DNA from 2 places in the Rhizobium sp. B230/85 genome. Region 1 is predicted to be linked to the other one. Evidence: riboswitches for the same ligand, from Rfam matches in the RefSeq annotation. Region 1 holds a riboswitch; the other holds the start of a gene.
The links. A riboswitch is a leader RNA that binds a small molecule or an ion and turns the genes downstream of it on or off. The one in region 1 is predicted to bind cobalamin.
Positions count from the first base shown of each region.

Region 2: it holds a riboswitch for cobalamin, as region 1 does, so the genes downstream of both, J5289_RS22495 (ABC transporter substrate-binding protein) here and J5289_RS28760 (CbtB-domain containing protein) in region 1, are expected to answer to the same signal.

Region 1 covers NZ_CP072161.1:3,052-10,777, reverse strand. The annotation lists gene J5289_RS28790 (salicylate synthase) at 1-1,356, opposite strand, end outside; gene J5289_RS28785 (MbtH family NRPS accessory protein) at 1,371-1,616, opposite strand; gene J5289_RS28780 (lysine N(6)-hydroxylase/L-ornithine N(5)-oxygenase family protein) at 1,616-2,995, opposite strand; gene J5289_RS28775 (hypothetical protein) at 3,360-3,476, shown strand; partial or broken gene J5289_RS29990 (Tn3 family transposase) at 3,633-3,847, opposite strand; gene J5289_RS28765 (histidine phosphatase family protein) at 3,930-4,322, opposite strand; cobalamin riboswitch at 4,564-4,698, shown strand; gene J5289_RS28760 (CbtB-domain containing protein) at 4,722-4,931, shown strand; gene J5289_RS28755 (CbtA family protein) at 4,944-5,687, shown strand; gene J5289_RS28750 (DUF982 domain-containing protein) at 6,106-6,399, shown strand; gene J5289_RS29790 (RES family NAD+ phosphorylase) at 6,550-6,795, shown strand; partial or broken gene J5289_RS28740 (DUF4158 domain-containing protein) at 6,849-7,004, opposite strand.
Region 2 covers NZ_CP072157.1:958,467-966,192, reverse strand. The annotation lists gene J5289_RS22510 (ABC transporter substrate-binding protein) at 1-848, opposite strand, end outside; gene J5289_RS22505 (TonB-dependent siderophore receptor) at 900-3,056, opposite strand; gene J5289_RS29470 (hypothetical protein) at 3,172-3,306, shown strand; gene J5289_RS22500 (phosphodiesterase) at 3,352-4,173, opposite strand; cobalamin riboswitch at 4,425-4,653, shown strand; gene J5289_RS22495 (ABC transporter substrate-binding protein) at 4,834-5,850, shown strand; gene J5289_RS22490 (iron ABC transporter permease) at 5,847-6,890, shown strand; gene J5289_RS22485 (ABC transporter ATP-binding protein) at 6,887-7,651, shown strand.

The DNA.
Region 1 (7,726 bases):
CTCGCGCGTCTCCTCGAGCTCGCGTTCAGGATCGGACTGCGAGACGAGGCCGGCGCCGGCGCGAAGCCAGGTGGTTCCCCCGGCCTGGTAGACCGATCGCAGAACGAGGGCCGCATCCAGTCCGCCCTGGCTGTCTATGGACAGTACGGCGCCGCTGTAGAGCCCTCGGGGCGTATCCTCGCGGAGGCCTATCTCCCTGCACGCGTCGCGCTTGGGAATTCCCGATGCGGTCACTGCCGGAAAGACGCTGCCGAAGGCATCCCAGCAACTGGCGTCCTTCCGCAGCTGGCCGCGGACATGCGAGGCCAGATGCTGAACGCTGCCCCTGGCAACGACATCCATGAAATCCTCGACGAACACCGTTCCCGGCTCGCTGACCTCGGCAATTTCATCCTGCGCCAGCTTGACCGACAGGGCGTGTTCATAGATCTCCTTGGGATCACAGAGGAGTTCCTCCCGCAGCGCGGCATCGCGTTCAGGCTGACCCGTCCAGGCCCGCGTGCCGGCAAGCGGCTGCGCGACGATGGCGCCGGTCGCCGAGACCTCGATGATTGCTCCCGGGCTGACGCCCGCCGCCGCAATGCCGCCAAGCCGCAGCAGGAAGGACCGCGCTGGCGTATTATGGCGACGAAGCATCTGGTAGCTGGCGACCAGATCGATATCCTGAGACACAGACACCCGACGCGAGAGGATGACCTTGCGAAGCCTGATGCCGTCGATCGACCTGATAGCACCGCGGGCCGCATCGACATAACCGCTAGTGTCGCTGATCTCGTCCACCTGCACGATTTTGGCCGGTTCCTCCGGCCTTGCCTCGCGCAGCGCCGCCTCCCAAAGATCGGCGATGTCAGGATCGGAGACAACGAGCTTTGCCTCGCCGGCGCGGATCCGAGCCTCATGTTGCGGCAGAACGAGATAGAGCAGCGTTCCGGCATGATCGCCGATAGGCAGGCCTTGCAACAGGTAGGAGAGTTCGAACGCCGCCCAGCCGAAGATGCGCAGCTGTTCGCCCTTGTCATGGGAAAGAACGCTCGCCACCATCGCCCGAACCTGATGCAGCGGTCGGTCGGTGAGAGGCTCGGTTCGAGAGCCAGCAGGCGTCGTCAAATGAAGGCCCGCCCGATCCAGCCGGATCTCCGTCGCGCAACCCGCCGCAAATACGATTTCCCCGGCCTTTTCGTAGAGGATGTAAGGCTGCGGCTCCGCGCCGGTACCATCTTGCCGTCTTTCCGGCACGTGCGAAACGCTGCCGTCCACGGCCCGGGCAAGGGCGCCTGCAGCGGTGAAGATATCCACGGTCAGAGGCACCATGCGCGTCGTTCCCGGTTGCGCTATGCCTGATGTGATAAGGGTCATGGCGAAGCTTCCTTCTATAGGCTGCCCGGACCCGATGCCGAGGCGGCCAGCTGGTCGCGCAGGGATTTCGGCCGCATGTCCGTCCATGTCCTGTCGATCCAATCGAGCACCTGCTGGCGCGGTGCGCCGTCGGGCCCGCCATGAACGATGCTCCAGCCATTGGGAACGGCCTTGAAGGTCGGCCAGAGCGAATACTGCTCCTCGTCATTGACTAGGGCATAGAAAACGCCGTTCGGGTCATCGAATGGATTTACGGACATCATAGGGCTCCCAAGGTCTTGCGTTCGACTGTTTGTTCGCAGGGCTCGTACCTCGCGTCGGCCGCGATGGCGTCTAGGATGTCGGCGGATCGCATCGCGACATTGGACAGCAGCGACGACGTCAATCCGTGGCTGTGCTGAACGCCGCCATTCAGATAGATGCGCCCGGGTATGGTCGGAAGTTCAAGGGAATAATCCCGGTTCACGAGGGGAATGGGACCATCGAAGGCATTGCCCGCGTCGATACCCGATCCAAGCATGTCCCGCAGGTCGAACGGCTGAAAGCCGGTTGCGAAGACGATGGCGTCGAATTTCAACTGCGAGCGATGTCTGCCGCCGATATCGCGGATGACGGCAGAGACGCCGTCCTCGTTTTCGACGACCTGTTCGACATCGGTCGTCCTGTGTATGTTCAGACGCCTGAATCCGGCGACCCTCTCCTCATATTCCCGCCGATACAGATCATTGATCAGGTTCGCATCGACGGCCGAGTAGTTCGTCGGCAAATGATAGGCAAGCAGCCTCTTCTTGAGTTCAGGCGGCGCCGTATAGAACTCGTCTACCGATGATGGATCGAAGATGCGGTTGACATAGGGCGTATCGTCGGAAGGCGAGTAGCCGAAGCGCCTGAGAGATGCATGGACCTCGGCATCGCCGCAGGTTTCATGGAGATATGCCACGACTTCGGCAGCACTCTGTCCGGCTCCCACCACGAGAAACCGCATGTTCGGCCTCGACGGCAGTTTCTCGAGGCTCGGAAGAAGGTTGCAATTGTGGAATATCCGCAGACTGGGAACGATGCCCTCCGGCAGAACCGGCCGATAGCCCATCCCGACGACGATATTGCGGGCGTGGATCGTCTCGAGAGGCACATTGATGTCGCCGCTCCGCGCGACCCTCACCGCGAAACGATCGCCGCGCCATTCAATACCCCGCGCTACGGCGCCGTAGGAAACCGGGACGGATATCCGGTCGGCGGCCCAACGAAGGTAGTCGTGGAATTCCCTGCGGGATGGGAAAAACGTCTTGAGATTGATGAAGTCGGACAGCCTTTGCCTTTCATGAAGATAATTCACGAAGGTGTAAGGACTTGTGGGGGTTCGCAGGGAAACGAGGTCCTTGAGAAAGCTGATCTGCATGGTGACGTTCGGCAGGAGCATCCCGTCATGCCAGCCGAACTCCGGCTTCGCCTCAACGAAGCGCGACGTCAGCGCCTTCTCCCCGTCCGTGTCCCGGCTACGTTCCTCTATGGCGATCGCAAGGCCCAGATTGGTGGGGCCGAACCCAATTCCGAGGATATCTACGTCGTCAGAAACGGGTTCGCTCGATGCTCGACCTCTCGAGTGATCGGATTCGATGCGCTGATTTATCCTCGGCATATAAAGCCTCTCTAATGCCTCTGAACTGACTTCCAAACTGTGCGGCGATGGTGCAAAGCCCGGGAAAACTCCCAGCAAGGAATGGGCCTTGGCGATTGTCCAATCTGTGGGGCAGGGGGCACGTCCGCGTCTTGTCGGCCGCGTGTACCAACCTCTCGGCCGCCTTATAATCAAACGGGACGGTCCCGTCTAGTCATTGTTGAGTAAAATTGTCATATTTTGTGTCGCGATCAGTTTTCGCTTTGCGCCGGAGCCGTGATGTATGCCGTCAGGGTCAGCACAAGAGTAGTTCAAAATCCTGCGCCGCCTATCAACAACAGACAACATTCTGACAGGAGAAGACTGTTTCCATCTCAAGGTGATCGTGCCTGCGCCAGCCGACCTGGAGCGCATCGTCGATGCCGTTGCCCATTACGGTTCGGCCACAACGTCGATTGTCCTGCGAAGCGAGCGCCACAACGGATCGGTCAAGAGCCTGTGATGAAGGGATAGCTTCGGAAATGCCTGATTTTAGTAGGCTCTGCGGGAAAAAGTAGACCGCCATGACATCTATTGGCTTTCGCGAACGCATTACCCCCTATGGGACGGAACACGATCAGTTTAAATTCCCGCGCTGCGGTCGAACATACGATGAACGTCATGCGGCCCGGATCATCCTTGCGGAAGCCGCAACGGCTTGAATCCTTCGCCCAACCGCTGCTCGATGTCCCAGGAATTGACGCCGAACAAGTTTATATGCTCCTAACTCCGCGGCGAGACCTGCTTGAGCAACTCATTGTCAATATTTCGGCCAAGCTGGCGCAGATGGGCGCTGGCACGGCCGAGATAGGCGGCGTTCCAGTGAAGACCCGCCCAATGAATTAGGCACATGCGTAATGTCCATGCGGGCGACCTGCGGCAAATCTGAATCCGCTTGCTGGGACCGTCCGTCCGATTAGCCACTCCCTGCCACGGCACCCATGGTTCGGATTGTCCAGCGCTGCCCGTCCGAGCTCATCTCTGTAGTACTCAGCGGTGCTACTTCAAGACGCCAAAATGATTGCGCGGGGGCCTCGATGATCCCGAGGATCAGGGCGCGCACCATGGACTGGTTCGCGATGACCACATGCCGTCCTCCGCGCTCCATCCGGCCGCGGAGCCAGATGCGTGCCCTCTCAAGCAGAGCAACGATTGTTTCGCCGCCATGTGGCGCAATGCTGGGGTCCGTAAGCCAGGCTTGCAAGTTCTCTGGCTCTGCTGCTGCGATCGCCTGGAGCGTCGCACCTTTCCAGCGGCCGTGGTCAAGCTCCGCCAAAGCTTCTTCGACCTCAAAGGTCTCCGTGATCATGGATGCCGTCTGGAGCGCATTCTCCTCCGGGGCTGATAGAATAGGTGTCGTGATTTTGCAGATAGAGGCGAACACTTGTTGGATTCGGACCTCCTCTCCCGGGAGCAGACCCAGATTGCCAAATGTCGATGTGTGAACCCCCGCACTCCTGCCAGCGCATATCAGCGAAATTCGAGTGGCTCTTGATGTCTTCATCCTATCCCCCTGCATGAGCACCAAGTTGCTCGACATACTTCACATTGCCGCGTCACCTGACGCCTGTTATAGAAAAGTGAATAGTATTCGGGAAGCCAGTGAAACTCTGGAGCGGTCGCGCCACTGTAATCGACAAACCATGGTCGAAAGCCAGACCCCGACAACCGACAGTCCATATCAGAACGCGCCATTCAGGAGGACCGAATGACCACTGCCACTTACACTACAGGCACCATTGTTGAACCGATCCCGGTCGGGCAAATTGTTCCTTGGGCGATTTTCGCGGGCCTTTTGGCTATGATCGCTCTGTATTTCATCAGCACGGAAGAGGGTGCAATGCAAATCGTCCCCGGCATGGAGGTACATGAATTCGTTCATGACGCTCGTCACCTGCTCGGATTTCCCTGCCACTGAAGGAACACGTCTATGATGGGAAGACTTTTGGCAAGAGGCCTGATCGCAGGTCTCCTAGCGGGTTTGCTCGCCTTTGGCTTTGCCCGCGTTTTTGGGGAGCCCCCGGTCGCCAGGGCGATCGCTTTCGAAGAGCAAATGGCAGCGGCGACAAACGCACCTGCCGAACCGGAACTGGTCAGCCGTCAAACACAGGCGGGAATTGGCTTGTTTACCGGCGTTATGACCTACAGTGTCGCCATCGGAGGAATTTTCTCGCTGGTTTTCGCTTTCATATATGGGCGTGGAAGCAAGCTCAGTCCCCGCGCCCTTTCTGCGGTAATCGGTCTTGCCGCGTTCGTGGCCATAGTGGTCGTTCCTGACCTTAAGTACGCGCCAAATCCCCCAGCCGTGGGAAGTCCAGACACAATTGGGATCCGCACCGGGCTATTTTTCGTGATGCTCGTCATTTCTCTCTGCAGCATGGCGGCCGCGTTCGCGTTGGCGAGAAACCTGCGCGTTCGCTTCGGTACATGGAACGGCGCGATTCTTGCGGGCTTGTGTTACGTCGCATTCCTCGCGATCGCGCAGGCGCTGATGCCATCGATCAACGAAATTCCCGAAAACTTCTCAGCGATGACGCTTTACAATTTCCGGATCGCAACGATCGGCCTTCAGGCGATCATCTGGACAGTGCTATCTCTTGCTTTCGGCTTTCTTGCTGAAAAGCTGTTGGCCGAAAGCGGTAATTACCGTCCGGCCGCGCTAGCGTTGCGCTAAGGTGAAGTGGGGCCGGCTTATTGCCGACCTCATGACCGTTCAAATGAAGCGCATTATTTTATTGCTGATCGCATGCTTGCTGACCTCCGGCACGGCTGCAGCGCATTCGAAGCGGCCCATCTCCACCGCTCTCCTTCGAGCCCTCTAGCGGGAAGCGGCGGAAAAATCGGCGATATTTCCGTGACCTGCTAGAGTCGACAGGATTTCGTTGAGACGAGGACCATGGCCTACGTATCAAACCAGCGCGCAAGGTTCGTTCGCGCTGCAGTGCAAATTCGCTAAAACCGGGGCGGCGCTCTGATATTTTCCCGCGGTCAACTTGACGTACCGATCGCAAGAGTTCCTTTTTCGAACCCGAGCTGTTGAAAACAACGAAGTTGTTCCCAGTTGAATCAACGGCTAAGTTGAGGGGGCCGCTGTGGCGAACACTTTTTTTGACAAACCTCTATTTGTGAAAAAAGCGCTCCATATTCAGGAGCTTGCCAGTCTTGAGAGCGTCGTCGATTTTCTCAACGAATGGCCCGAAGAACAGCAGGGTGACACCTATCAGGTCCTCATGAAAGCATGCCGGATGGCCGAGAAAGGTGTGTTTCCTGTCCAAGCAATCCGTGAGAATGTCAGACGATTTCTGATGAAAGCGGGCATCCTCGCAAACTTCGAAGAGGTCCCTTTGATGCCTGACAGCGACAGACCTCAAAATATCGGATCCTGACTGAACGCTGCCGGCAACCAGTTGTTTGCTGCCGACATCAGAGGTAGGAGACCCAAGAGCTTTTTCGCGTTTGATGGTCGGTAAAATTTCGAAATCGGCGTTTCAACACCATATTTCCGCGATTTGTGATGACATATCCCGACCTCGGCTGTGATCTCGTGGACAGTTTCGGTCGATCAGCGCAGAATTGCGCGGATCGACCGAAAAATTCCTGCATCGTGGAAATTGTCCGATATCGTGATCTCTGCCGGATACAAGGGAATTCTCTTTCCATCACTTCGGCACGCTGGCGGGACGAATCTTGTGGTGTTCAACGCTAATCTGACTAATGATGACACGGTCGACGTCCACGATCCCGATGGACGTCTGCCCAAGGACCAGTCCTCCTGGACATGATCTTCCTGTAATGAAATGGCAATTTCACAGAATGGATTATTCTGGACATGCTGGGCGAACCCCAGCCTGTTCTCCGGCCTGCGGCGTTCCTGGATGTGCCCAAGATCGGCGTCGCCCAGTGTGTAGTGCCGAAGCAGTGACAACTCATCGGTTGGCAGATCGAACAGTGCCGAGCGCCGTCGCTCGGTGAGAATATGTCGTCTCGTCATGCCGCAATTGTCCCTGTTGAAGTAAAGTCCTGTTTTGGACAACAACTGGCCCATACAAATCAAGGCCTTCCGGCACTAAAATCGACGAGGGTTCAGCTGGGACAGCGCGCCGCCATCTACTGCCGGGTTTCAACCGCCGATCAGTCATGCGAGCGGTAGGAACAGGATCTGACGGACTTTGCCGGGCGTGCCGGTTACAGTCAAGCCGGGCTAAGAACGGGCTTGGCTGGCAATCCCTCTTCAGCTTTGATGAAGTGCTGGCGCAGATCGATCGCCGCAGCCTCGAAGTGTTACCTCGCGGTTCGCGCATCAGCACGAAATCGGAGTAGTGTCTCGCTGCAGAGCGGTGGGAGGCCGCGCTCAATTTCCATCAGGCTTTCGCAACCAACCGCTAGTCATCGCAACCCGCCCGACGTGATCACCCTATGTTCTCAAATGTCGGACAGATCGTGCACTTTCGTGTCGTGATGCCGTATAGAACTTCTCGATGACATGCCCAGGTTAACAACTCAAATAGAAAACATGCGTGGGAATGTATATCGCGGTCTCGAAAAATCTCGATCTGATATCTGTATTCGACAATACTAAAGCTGTAATCGATTTACGGTTTTACTAAGCCTATATATACGTAGGGTGCTTACGGTGTCAGAAAACAATAAAGCCCGTATATTTTAAATCTAAGAGATACTTAGGTAATCGGCCGTATTTTACGAAAGGCTGAA
Region 2 (7,726 bases), on a different replicon from region 1:
CCCTCGGCATGGGCCTTCAGGACACGGCGCATCGGCAGGGCGGCGAGATCGGTAGCGGTTTCGGAGGACGATACCCAAAGGACGATATCCGCTTCGAGAGCGGACAGGTCTTCCGGTGAAAGTTTTTGATAGAAGCTTTTGGACCCATCGAGCAGGCGGCTGGCGGCTGTGGGGGCAAATCCGAGCTCGGTCAGGAAATGGCCGCGCGTGTCCGAAGATGCGAAAAATCCGGTCTCGCTGCCATAGTGATAGGCGGCGACAGCCGTGCGTCCGCCCCAATCCGGATGTCGCAGGCGCGCTGCCGCAAAGTCCTGGCGGGTCTTGGCAACCAGTTCGTCGGCTAGGCGATCCTTGCCGACGGCGCGACCGATCAGCCGTGTCATCTCATCCCAAGGCATGCCATAGGCCGGAAACGCCTTCGGCTGCATCAGCACGGGCGCAATGCGGGAAAGCCCGGCGTACTCTGCTTCCGATATGCCTGACCCGATGCCGACGATCAGATCCGGCTGCAAGGTAGCGACGAGTTCCAACCCGACATTGCCCTTGATGACAACGGGGCGGGCGTCCTTCAGAAAAGGCTGCGCCCATGGCCAGACGGCAAACGGCTGGTCGCCGAACCAATCGCGGATCGCAAGCGGGATGACATCGAGCGCGAGCAGGGGATCCTGGGTGAGGTAGCCCAGCGATACGACACGGGTAGCGGGCTTCGGCAGGACGGTCACGCCGAAGGCATGATCGAATTGCAGCGGCCCGTCGGCAGCGATGGCGGGTGTGTGCATCAGCTCCGGCGCCAAGAGAGCGGTTGCCAGCCCGCACAGCAGGTCGCGACGACGGGTAACGAGAGCCATGACATCCATTCCTGTGTTTTGTGGTTGCGCCGAGAGATCGTCGCGCAGGCGCTACCAGGTGTAGCGCAGGGTCGCCCGCACCGCGCGGCGGTCGCCGTAGTAGGCGGCCAGACTGTAGTCGTCGATGCTGGCCACATATTCCTTGTCGAAGATGTTGGTGGCGTTGACGGCGAGGGCAACGCCGTTCTTGAACTTGTAATTGAAAGCCGCGTCGAAGACCGTTCTTGAGGCAAGCGGCAGCGTGTTGGCATTGTCGCCGAAAGTATTGCCGACAAAGCGGGCGCCCATCCCGACGTTGATGTCACCGATCGCGCCTTTGCCGGGAATGGTATAGTCGGCCCAGAGCGTTGCCATGTGGTTGGGAACGAGTTCCGGCCGATTGCCAATCAGCCCGGTGGTCGCGTCGTCCTTGATCCGCGCGTCCCAGTACGAATAACCGGCAGTCAGGTTCAGCCGGTCGGTGAGCGCGACCTTGCTCTCGAACTCGATGCCCTTCACGTTCACCTTGCCCACCTGGTACTGGTAGGAATAGTCCGACGCCCACTGCGCCACGTTTTTCTGGGTCAGGTCGAACAGTGCCAGGGTAAACAGCGCATCCATACCCTCGGGCCGATATTTTGCACCGATTTCGTACTGTGTGCCCTCCTGAGGCTTGGGCGTGCCGAGGAAGGTCGAGCGGCTGGCTGCCAGTGGCTGGAAGGATTCCGAGTAATTGGCGTAGACCGAGAGCTCGGAGGTCGCCTTGAAGGTAAGCCCGGCGCGCTTGGAGAAATTCGTATCGACCGCGTCGTCGCGGATGCCTGAGCTCTCCGACATCGTGTCGGCGTGATCGTATCGGCCACCCAGCGTCAGGATCCAGCGGTCGTCGATCGTCAGCTGTTCCTGGAGGTATGTGCCCGCCGTTGTCAGCCTTGTCCTGGTGTCCACCGGTGCGCCGAACGAGATGCAGCGTGTGCCGCAATAGACGGGTTTGCTGTCATCGAGCACGCCACCGGCCGTCCCGTCGAGGCGACGTTCGCTATTGCTGTCGCGGCCATAATCGGCGCCCAGCAGTGTGCGGCTTTCGAATGGGCCGTAGCTGCCGTCATATTGGAGCTGGTTGTCGATCTGGAACCGCTTGCTATGGCCATAAATTGCCAATGCAGCGCGGCTCGAAGCAGGATCGGCAGCTCCGAGATAGATCTGCTGATAGGTCATGTCGAGATTGGTGTAGCGGGCATTCTGCCGGAACTCGAAACCGTTGCCGAAATCGTGGCGCAGCTGATAGCCGACATTGCGCTCGATGGTGTCGACCCTGTCGAAATCGGGCTCACCGAGATAGGTCTCGGAATCGATCCCAGACTTGTAGGGAATGGCATGGCCAGGGTTGCCGTCGCGCTTGTTGTAATCCGTCAGGATGGTGACGGAGGTGTCGGCATCCGGCGACCAGGTCAGCGCCGGCGCGACATAGACGCGATCGTCGTTGGTATGGTCGATGCCGGCATTGGCATTCTGCCATTTGCCAGTCATGCGGTAGGTCCAGATGCCATCCTTGTCGAGCGCTCCGCCGAAGTCGGTGCCGGTTTCGACATGTCCGTTCCCAACCGTTGTATAGATCTCGCCGAAGTCTTTGTCCTGCGGCACCTTGGTGAGCGCATTGACGATACCGCCGGGGCCGGAAAGGCCGAACAGCGTGGAGTTGGACCCCTTCAGCACATCGATCCGTTCCATGCCATAGGGCTCGAGGCGGCTGGCGGTAAAGGAGCCGCCGACACGCATCGGCAGCCCGTCACGGAAAGAGCCGTCGGTCGTCTGGTAGAAACCGCGGATCAAAAAGTGGTCGTAGCGGTCGTCGGAGCCGTAGATATCGGTGGAGACGCCGGGCGTGTAGGCCAGCGCCTGGTCGAGGTTGGTGACACCGCGCTCCTTCATTTCCTTGGCGGTGACGACGGAAACCGAGGCCGGCGCGTCGAGAAGCGGGGTGTCGGTCTTGCTGCTGGAGCGGGAACTCTTTGCGACAATCGTCTTGTCAATGGTGCCAGATCGGTCGCCTTGGCCCGCAATGGTGATCTTGGCGAGCGTGGTTGCTTCCGCGTCGCCTGACTGAGCGAAAACCGGGGTTGCGGCAAGCAGCGTCGAACTCGACAGAAACGCGATCATCAGACGTCCGACTGTCGTCGTAAAGGATGTGCCCACCGGCGATACAGTCGTCCTAGCCTCGCGAAACATCACGGCAGCCCCCTGCAATCAATCTATCAAATACCTGAAAAGTCTACGGAATACCGACCAACGACCATGATCAATAAGTTGACTGGTTAACTCCTGTATTGTTTGTTGACTCCCGATGTCAACTATTGCCTACAAATTTTCCGATCTTTCCACCGGTCTTGCCGAGGCGCGCGCGGCAACCGGAGGATGCGCACGTGAAAACACCAACGCTGACCTGCCGGTCAGCGTCGGTGTCATGGAAGCGGCCTAAAGACGAGGCGGCGACGCGGCATAGTCCGACGTCAGGGCATATGTCTCAGTTACCGAGTGCGTCGCTGCCCGATATCGAATGGTTGGACAGTTCGTAATCCTCGACATGAACGAGGCATCCCTGCGGTTTCAGGAAAACGATGCCGTAGGCGCCCGGTTCATCGACGGAGAGGGAAGTATCTTCCGTATCGAATACCATCGGCTGCTGATGGACCGGGCTCTTGAATACCGAGAAAGGTATACCGCGATGGGAGCCGCCAATCGTACGGTGAACATGGCCGGCGAAGATGTGGCGGACATTGCCGTATTCGGCAAGGATATCGTAAAACTCCTCGCCGTTCCGGAGCTTGATCTTGTCCATCCCGGGAAACCCGGTGTCGAGCGGTGGGTGATGCATGAAGATGTAGACGGGCCGGTCGCCGGCACCAGTGAGGTTCTGCTTCAACCAGGCAAGCCGATTGTCGCACAGCACCCCGGCATGAACGTCCGGCGAGACGTAGGGCGGTCCGCAAAGCGTATCGAGCAAAAGCATGACACCGTTTTCGGTCTCGATCCGCTGCTGGATAAAACCGTGCTCGTCACGCGGGCTTTCGGGATAGGCGGCAATGAAGTTTTCGCGGTTGTCGTGGTTTCCGACCAGCAGGTGGACGGGAATTTCGAGCGTGTCGAGCAGTTCGCGCAGTCTCGCATAGGATTGGCGACTGCCGCGGTGCGAGAGGTCACCCGTCATCACCGCAAACTCAGCATCGCGGTGATGCAGGTTGACATGATCTATCCCTCTTGAAAGGCGCTGATAGGGATCGAGGCCGATGATCGTCTCTCCCTCCAGGACCATGTGCAGGTCGGTGAATATAATAATTTTGCTCATGCGCTACTCCTGCCTGCGATTCCCGGAATGCCTTTCGTCGGGCACCTTTCCGGTACGTACATTCCAGACCCTGCACGTCGTTTGCAACAGGTTTGCGTAAGCAGTCTGTTTGTTGGCTAACGCGACAAGACACTTGACTGCCTGCATTTTACCAATAATGTAACGTTATAACATAATATAAAGCAATGATGGATTTCCGACCTGTGCGAGATTTTGCGAGACCCGCCCACCTTGACCGCCGTTGCAGGCCTGTCATAGATGCCATCGACGGTTCCCTTAGGATGACTCCAAGGGGATTAATAGGGAACACGGTGAGGGCCACCCGAATGGGACCAAGACCGTGACTGCCCCCGCAACTGTAAGCGGATTGCTGCTCATCCCAGGGCCTCAGGGCCATGTCACTGCGAAGGTTTCGCGGGAAGACAGATGATCGGCGCATATCCGCAAGTCAGGAGACCTGCCGTCAAGCGCTATCCCATGAACCCGGGCGGGGATGCCCGGAAAGGAACAGATATGTCTCATTTGAATTTTCGCCATAGCCTGGCGCATCTCCGGCTCGATTGGGCTTCCGACAGCTGACGTGGCAACCGCAGCTTGCCTCGCTGCCGCATACCTGCAGCACCAGGGCACTCGCCTTCCCATAAAATCGAGATATTTTTCATGCGTCAGTTTCTGTCCAGCATTACGCTTGCCTGCGGGCTTCTCGGCATGGCCGCCCCCGCATTCGCGGCAACGGTCTATCCGCTGTCCATAACCAATTGCGGTCAACAGGTGACCTTTGCCAGGGCGCCTTCGAAGATAGTGTCCATCGGCCAGGGGATGACGGAAGTTCTCCTGTCTCTCGGCCTTGCCGACAAGATCGTCGGCACGGCGGTCTGGGTGGGTCCCGTGCTTCCTCAATATGCACAGGCCAACAGCAAGATCAAAAGGCTGGCCGACAACGATCCGAGCTTCGAATCCGTCGTCGGACGCCAACCAGACTTGGTGGCTGCGGAATTCGAGTGGCATGTCGGACCGCAGGGTTCCGTCGGTAAGCGGGAGCAATTCTCCGACCTCGGAATAAATACCTATATCTCGCCGGCTGATTGTGTCGCCAAAGTCAATTCCGACGGCGGAGACGGGGTCCGCAAGCAGATGTTCAGCATGGATCTAGTCTATCAGGAGATCGCCCAGCTCTCCGAAGTCTTCGATATCAAGGACCGCGGCGATGCCCTGATCGCCGACCTTAGGAAACGCGAGGCCACCGCTGTGGCATCCGTGGAGGGTGCGGCCGCCAAGCACCTGCCGATCGTCTTCTGGTTCTCGAGCAAAGAGGTCAGGGGCGATGCCTTCATAGCCGGCAAGAACGGTGCCCCCGCTTATATGATGCAGGCCCTCGATGCGCGCAACGTCGTGACCACCGAGGAGGAATGGCCGCTTGTCGGCTGGGAAACAATATCCCAGGCGAACCCGGCCGTCATCGTCATCGCCACCATGGATCGCCGCCGCTATGCGGCAGACGATCCCAAGGTGAAGCTGGACTTCCTGCAGAACGATCCCGTCACCAGCGAAGTGGACGCCGTCAGGAACAAACGATTTGTGATGATGGATGCGCAGTCCATGAACCCGACGATCCGGACGATCGACGGCATCGAGGTTCTTGCAAATGGCATCAGGTCCTTCGGTCTGGCCCGGTGAGCAACAGCGCAGTCGTAACACGGCGTAGATGGTGGGCGCTTGCAGCGCTCGCCGTTGCCGCCATCGTCGTCCTCGGATTTTCGATCAGCCTTGCCGTTTCCATCGGGGAAATCTCCATCCCGCTGCAGACGACGGCAGAGGCTGTGTCGAACCGCATCTTCGGCACGGGCTTTGCAATCGACCGTATTCACCAAGGCATCGTCTGGGATTACCGTCTCAGCCGGGCACTGGTTGCAGCCAGTGCCGGAGCCTCGCTGGCGCTCTGCGGCGCCGTGCTCCAGGCCCTGCTGCGCAACCCGCTGGCCGAACCCTATGTGCTTGGCATTTCGGCAGGCGCCTCGACAGGGGCAGTTTGCATCACGATCCTCGGGCTCGGCGCAAACGTTCTCGGGCTGTCCGGCGGAGCATTCATCGGGGCCGTCGTCGCCTTTACGCTGGTGGGCATTCTGGCCTCAGGGGCAGGCGGGTCGGGCGAGCGGATCATTCTCTGCGGCGTTGCCGGATCGCAGCTGTTCAATGCCCTGACCTCCTACATCGTCACAACGTCTGCCAATGCAGAGCAGGCGCGCGGCGTGCTGTTCTGGCTGCTCGGTTCGATGAGCGGCGTGCGCTGGCCAGACGTCTATCTCTCCGCCCCCGTGACCTTGGCGGGCTTCATCGTCTGCCTCTGCCATGTCAGGGCGCTCGACGCCTTCGTCTTTGGCGCCGACGCGGCGACCTCCCTCGGCATCCCGGTGCGCCGCGTACAGATCGTACTCCTTGGCACGACCGCCGTCATGACGGCGAGCGTCGTCAGCATGGTCGGCTCGATCGGCTTCGTCGGGCTTGTCATTCCGCACGCCGCGCGCTTCCTGGTCGGGCCGTCGCACGGCCGCCTGCTGCCGGCGACCGCCCTTGGCGGCGCGATCTTCATGGTCGGAGCCGATATTGCTTCGCGCATCATCATCCCCCAGCAGATCCTGCCGATCGGCGTCGTCACGGCTCTCTTTGGAGCGCCCGCTTTTGCCGTCATCCTCTATCGTGTCCGGAGGACCCCATGAGCATATCCGTCGACGACGTCACCTATGCAGCCGGTAACACGCTCATCGTTAACGGCATCAGCCTGGCGATCGAGCAAGGCAAGGTTCTCGGTCTGCTTGGGCCGAACGGATCGGGGAAATCCAGCCTGCTGCGCCTGATCTGCCGGTTGAGGAAGGTCCGCAGCGGCATTATACGACTTGGAGAACATGATGTGGCTAGCCTGTCGCGCAGCGAGATCTCGCGACGCATAGGCTTCGTTGAGCAGCAATCGACGACCGACACGCCATTGACCGTCGCCGACGTCGTCCGCCTCGGTCGCACGCCCCACAGAGGATTGCTCTCCACCTGGAGCAGCGACGACGATGCCGCCGTCGAGATCGCGCTCGCCCGGGTCGACATGCAGGCCCGGGCAGCCCAACTATGGCAGACGCTGTCGGGCGGCGAGCGTCAAAGGGTGCACATTGCCCGCGCGCTGGCGCAGGCTCCGACGGAGTTACTACTCGACGAGCCGACCAACCATCTCGATATCCAGCACCAGCTGGATATCCTGTCGCTTGTCGCCAAACTGGATATCACCTGTATCGTCGCCCTTCACGACCTCAATCTTGCGGCCATGTTCTGCGACAGTCTCGTCGTCCTGCGAGACGGCAAGGTCGTCGCCGCCGGATCACCGGAAGACGTCCTCACCGAACACCTCATTCGCACGGTCTTCGGAGTAAAAGCGCACGTAGAAAAGTCCGCGATCCACGGCCGCTGCCACATCCAGTACCTGCTGGCCTAGGCCTCGGGCGGCGTGGCAAATGTGTGTGTGGGGCCATCACGGCCAATACACTGCGCAACATCCGAATGTCGAAGG